One region of the Sodalis sp. RH15 genome, then DNA from elsewhere that is predicted to be linked to it. Evidence: predicted binding sites of a transcription regulator. Region 1 holds the regulator's gene; the other holds the start of a gene.
What was found. Region 1 encodes PhoB, which activates phosphate uptake and scavenging genes when phosphate is short. Its sites were predicted from a motif close to CTGTCATAAAACTGNCNNAT; they were not measured.

Region 2: serA (phosphoglycerate dehydrogenase) is a predicted target of PhoB. The motif match lies at 2,126-2,145, and genes of this name have one in related genera.

Annotation. Positions count from the first base shown of each region.
Region 1 covers NZ_CP178738.1:1,684,638-1,687,792, reverse strand. Annotated here, with positions in the region: partial or broken gene ACL2XO_RS07895 (PstS family phosphate ABC transporter substrate-binding protein) at 1-315, opposite strand, end outside; gene phoR (phosphate regulon sensor histidine kinase PhoR) at 315-1,649, opposite strand; gene phoB (phosphate response regulator transcription factor PhoB) at 1,674-2,363, opposite strand; gene sbcD (exonuclease subunit SbcD) at 2,633-3,155, shown strand, end outside.
Region 2 covers NZ_CP178738.1:1,222,312-1,225,466, reverse strand. Annotated here, with positions in the region: gene ACL2XO_RS05780 (2-keto-3-deoxygluconate permease) at 1-16, opposite strand, end outside; gene serA (phosphoglycerate dehydrogenase) at 734-1,966, opposite strand; gene rpiA (ribose-5-phosphate isomerase RpiA) at 2,302-2,958, opposite strand; gene ACL2XO_RS05765 (LysR family transcriptional regulator ArgP) at 3,147-3,155, shown strand, end outside.

The DNA.
Region 1 (3,155 bases):
CGCCGACGGAGGGTAACCGTAATGCCGGCGAAATGCGTCAACTTCCGGCTCGGTCATGGGGCGACTCATCGGCCCCAGCTGAGTGGTGCCGGCGGTCAGCGCCGCCGCCGCCGTTGCCGAGCCCGAGGCCTAGATCTGCACCCCCACCTCGGGAAAACGGCGATTAAAATCCATTCCCCAGCCGGTCAGCAAATTGGCCAGGGTATCGGAACCGGTACTGGTCAGGCTGCCCGACAATACCGTTACCGCCCGGGAGGAGGCCGGCCAGGCCAGTAATATGAGCAGACAGCAGACGATGGGACGGACGATTTTCATCAAAGCTCGACGGGCGGCTTAAAGGTGAGGTTATTTTCCTTCAGGGACGGGGCAACTATCAACCGGTTCGGCAAGGTGAAATAAAATCGGGTACCGGCGCCCGGTTCGCTGATGATATCCAGGCGCGCGTCATGATTGCTGAGGGCGTGTTTCACAATGGCAAGCCCGAGGCCGCTGCCGCCGGTTTGCCGTGACCGGGCTTTATCCACCCGGTAAAAACGCTCGGTCAGTCGGGGGATATGCTCCGGCGCGATACCCGGGCCATTGTCGCTCACCTGGAATTCCGCGCCGGCGGAGGTACGCTGCCAGCAGACCTCGATACGGGTGCCCGGCGGCGTGTGGATCACCGCGTTGTAAATCAGATTCGACATGGCGCTGCGCAACTGCTCTTCGTTACCGCGCACCCGCAGATGCTCATTAACGCGAAACACAATGTCGTGGCGCTCCTGGCTCAGCCCCTCCGCGCTTTGCTGCAGCCGCTTGAGGATGGAAGGAACGTCGATATTCTCGTTGACTTCGCTGTGGGGAGCGGCTTCGATGCGGGAAAGCACCAGCAGTTGTTTAACCAGGCGCTCCATGCGCTGCGTTTGATCCTGCATGGTATGGATTGCCTTGGCGCGAATCGCCGGGTCCATCTCCTGATCGTTCATCATCTCCAGATAACCCTGCAGGACCGTCAGCGGCGTACGCAGCTCATGGCTGGCATTGGCAAAAAAGTTGCGCCGCGCCCCTTCCAGCTGTCGCATCTGGGTAATGTCCCGCGCCACCATTAACAACTGATCGTCGGTGTAAGGCATCACCCGGAACTCCACATAGCGCTGGTTGTTGATGTGTAGCGTAAGGGGCCGCTGGAAGGATTGATTTTGCAGGTATTCATTAAACTCGGGGTAACGCAGCAAATTGAGGATATGCTGGCCGTTGTCTTCCGGCCAGCGAAAGCCCAGCAACTGCTGCGCCAAGCCATTGCACCAAAATATATGGCCGTCGCCGGTCAGCATCACCAGCGCATCCGGCAGGGTTTCCGCGCCGCTGCGAAATCGCTTGAACAGCGTTGCCAAATCGCGGCGGCGGCGGCGATGGCGCAGTTGCATCTGATGCAGGCCGTAGAACAGCGGTTCCCAACTGCCGCGGCCCACCGGCGGGGTCCGGCTCAGGTCTACCCACAGCCACCAGGACAGCCGGAGCTGATAATAATAGTTACGCAGCAGCGCCGCCAACAGCGCCGCCGCCAGCAGCCAGGGCAAATGCCCGATAAGTAACGACAACAGCAGGGCGGGCAGGCAAAAAAGCCCCAGTTCAAGCAGCAGTTTGCTCCAGGATAAACGTTCTAGCACCGGCCGTTCTCCCTTGAGACAGATTCAATAGCGGGCCGAGAAACGATAGCCGGTTCCCCGTACCGTCTGTACCATCCGATCGTGCCCGCCTGTTTCCAGCGCCTTGCGTAAACGACGAATGTGCACGTCCACCGTACGATCTTCCACGTAAACATTGGTACCCCATACATGGTTGAGCAACTGTTCGCGACTATAGACCCGTTCGGGATGGGTCATGAAAAAGTGCAGCAGTTTAAATTCGGTAGGCCCCATATCCAACGCCAGCTCATTGGATGTTACCCGGTGCGAAGAGGGGTCCAGGCTCAAGCCCTGCACTTCGATTTTATCTTCCACCGCCATCGGCGAGATACGCCGCATTACCGCTTTGATCCGCGCCAGCAGTTCCTTGGGAGAGAAGGGCTTGGTAATATAATCATCCGCCCCCACTTCCAGTCCCCGCACCCGGTCTTCCTCCTCGCCGCGCGCCGTCAGCATCATGACAGGAATATCGCGCGTCAATACTTCGCGCTTCATCAGTTTGATAAACTGTATACCCGAACCGCCGGGCAACATCCAGTCGAGCAGGACCAGATCCGGATAAGGCTCCGCCATACGACTCACCGCACTGCCGTAATCTTCCGCCTCAATAGGCTGGAAGCCATTTTGTTCAAGAACAAAGCAGACCATTTCACGGATGGGTGCTTCATCTTCCACGACTAATATGCGTTTTGCCATTATTTTCCTGCCGTTTATTCTCTGCGGTTATCGTGCCCGGGCATTATGCGTCACTTTTATGACAGATTTATTAAAATAGGCGCCGCCTGCTTCAAGGATAGGAGATCGCCGTTTTTCCGCCGCAAATTATATAATCGCACCTTTATTTCGGTATCCGCCGAAGCAAGGGTTATACCCGATAGCGTTCAGGTTGCGGCTGAGTTGGCTGCAACCTGAACGCTATTGGGTATATACTCTCGCCCTGATTCAGGGATTTTCTCCGGAGCCTCATGCGGATCATTCATACCTCCGACTGGCATTTGGGTCAGTCGTTTTTCACCAAGAATCGCGCCCATGAACATCAGGCCTTCCTGCGCTGGCTGGTGACGCAGGTTGAACTGCATCAGGCGGACGCGGTGGTGGTGGCCGGCGATATATTCGATACCGGCACGCCCCCCAGCTATGCACGGGAACTCTTCAACCGTTTTGTGGTGGAGCTACAGCCCACCGGCTGCGGGCTGATTGTGCTGGCGGGGAATCATGACGCCGTCGCCACCCTCAACGAATCACGCGGACTGCTGGCCTGCCTCAATACCCGCGTCATTGCCGGCGGCGACGCCGAACAGCAGGTTTTCGTGCTTGATGAGCGTAGCGGAAAACCGGGAGCGATTTTGTGCGCCATCCCTTTTTTACGGGCCAGGGATATGCTGGTAAGCCGCGCCGGCGAGTCGGGGGATGACAAACAGCGCTCCCTGATGGATGCCATCGCCGGACATTACCGGGATTTATATCAACAGGCCGTGGCGTTGCGCG
Region 2 (3,155 bases), 460 kb from region 1:
TTGCTTTGATTTTCATTCTGCCCTCACATGTATGATTACATTTAATCATAATGATTATATTGAGTCAAAATATAAAAAATGCGATCTAGATCTGATTATTACCAGTCATGATAAACTGAAATGATTATGAATAAGACCAATTTGATTGAATAGAATCACAACAGCACAATCGCCCGTTAAAGGGGGGGTCGCGTGTTAAAGGGAGTCGCGTGTTAAAGGGAGACCGTGACAATGGGGTCGAATCGGGCGTGGTTTTCCCGCCCGACCGAGCGCCCCATGGCGCGGTAGGCCCGCAGACACCGGGAGTGCAGCGAACCTGTTAAAGGGAGACCGTGACAATGGGGTCGAATTGGGCGTGGTTTTCCCGCCCGACCGAGCGCCCCATGGCACGGTAGGCCCGCAGACACCCGGAGTGCAACGAACCTGTTAAAGGGAGACCGTGACAATGGGGTCGAATTGGGCGTGGTTTTCCCGCCCGACCGAGCGCCCCATGGCGCGGTAGGCCCGCAGACACCGGGAGTGCAGCGAACCTGTTAAAGGGAGACCGTGACAATGGGGTCGAATTGGGCGTGGTTTTCCCGCCCGACCGAGCGCCCCATGGCGCGGTAGGCCCGCAAACACCGGGAGTGCAGCGAACCTGTTAAAGGGAGACCGTACCAACGGGGATGCAGCGGCTATCTCGCAGCCGCCGCAGTCCCCCCAAGGCGCCGGCCCCCGCCCTGGGGCCAAAACCTCAGTACAGCAAACGCGCCCGGATCGTGCCGGGTATCGCCTTAAGCAATTGCAAAGCGGTATTTTCCGCATCGGTTTCCACGTCTATCACCACATAGCCGATATCCGCCGTGGTTTGCAGATACTGGGCGGCAATATTAATGCTCTGTTCGGCGAAAATCTGGTTTATACGGGTCAAAATACCGGGACGGTTCTCATGAATATGCAGCAGCCGGCTGACGTTTTCACCATGCTCCGGCAAAGAAACCTCCGGGAAATTCACCGCGGACAGAGTAGACCCGTTATCGGAATATTTCGCCAGCTTACCCGCCACCTCCGTACCGATATTCTCCTGCGCTTCCTGGGTCGACCCGCCGATATGCGGCGTCAGGATAACATTATCGAATTCGCACAGGGGCGAAACAAACGGATCGGTATTGGTGGCCGGTTCTTCAGGGAAAACGTCCACGGCGGCGCCGGCAAGATGTTTACTGGCCAGGGCATCGCACAGCGCCGGAATATCCACCACCGTACCGCGCGCGGCGTTGATAAACAGCGCGCCTTTTTTCATCTGGCCGAATTCCGCCGAGCTCATCATATTCCGAGTGGACTGGGTATCGGGCACATGCAGGGTCACCACATCGCTGAGGCCAAGCAATTCTGGCAGCGAATCCACCTGATGGGCATTGCCCAGCGGCAGCTTGCTCTCGATATCGTAAAAGTAAACCTGCATACCCAGGCCTTCCGCCAGGATACCCAATTGCGTACCGATATGGCCGTAACCGATGATGCCAAGCTTTTTGCCCCGGGCCTCGTAGCTGCCCTGGGCCTGCTTGTTCCACTGGCCGCGATGGGCTTTGGCATTGGCTTCCGGCACACCGCGGATCATCAGCAGCATCTCGCCGATGACCAGCTCGGCCACGGAACGTGTATTGGAAAAAGGCGCATTGAATACCGGCACGCCCCGTTTCAGCGCGGCCTTGAGATCAACCTGATTGGTGCCGATACAAAAACAGCCCACCGCCACCAATTTTTCCGCGGCGGCAAACACCTCTTCCGTCAGGTTGGTGCGGGATCGGATGCCGACGAAATGCGCATCGCGAATGGATGCCTTCAATGACTCGGTGTCCAATGCGCCTTTATGGTATTCGATATTGGTATAACCGGCATGCCGCAGATTATCGATGGCGGTCTGATGCACGCCCTCTACCAATAGAAATTTGATTTTGTCTTTTTCCAACGATACTTTCGCCATTTCCCGACCCTTTTTGATACTTCAGAAGCGGCTGCAAAACACAGCACCCGGACAAAATAACAAATATTGCCGCATCGGCAAGTTCATTGACCAAAGTCCGCCCAGCACAAGCGCCGAACATAAGTGATTGCTATGGATAATTCTTCTGGAGGGACAGGCATACGTCCTATATATGGCAGTTAAATGACTTAAATGTGATATTTATCACTGAATTTCAGATAAAGAATTAAAAAATGCTATGTAAACAAAATTAACACTTATCCGTCGCCCGCAGTCAGGCCGGCATCGGTAACAATATCCCTGCCCGGCCGGCCCGCTCATGGGAAATCCGCGGCTTATTCGATAACCTTGACGCCCTCCGGAGTGCCGATCAGCGCTACGTCAGCGCCGCGCCGCGCAAACAGCCCGACGGTAACCACCCCCGGCAGAGCGTTGATTTTATCTTCCAGCGCCACTGCATCCAATATTTGCAGGTTACGCACATCAAGAATGATATTGCCGTTATCGGTCACCACCCCCTGGCGATATTCGGGCAAACCGCCCAATTTCACCAGCTCACGGGCCACATACGCCCGCGCCATAGGGATCACTTCAACCGGCAGGGGAAATCTTCCCAATACGTCTACCTGTTTGGACGCGTCGGCAATGCAGATAAAACGGCGCGCCACGGCGGAGATGATTTTTTCACGGGTCAACGCCGCGCCGCCGCCTTTAATCATCTGCATATGGCTGTTGATCTCATCCGCCCCGTCGACATAGATATCCAGCGAATCCACGCTGTTTAAATCAAGCAAAGGGATCCCCAGCGCTTTCAATTTCGCCGACGAAGCCTCGGAGCTGGATACCGCCCCGTCTATCTGGTGTTTCATGGTGCCCAGAGCGTCAATAAAATGCGCGGCGGTGGTACCGGTGCCGACCCCGACGATGGTACCGGGTTGAACATATTTCAATGCCGCCCAGCCTACCGCTTTTTTAAGTTCATCCTGCGTCATGGCATGTTTTTCCTATGGAAATCCAACTTGCCGGTATTATAAAGCAATATCCGGCCAAAAAGCTTGAATTCCGCCGCAACCGTACGCGCCCGGACCACTCCACCCTCATCCATAAGATTTTAAGACCTTACCGGGGCAAAACTATGGCATAGTGCAGGGATACACCGACGTTAGGGGACGAAGATTGAATGAAACGC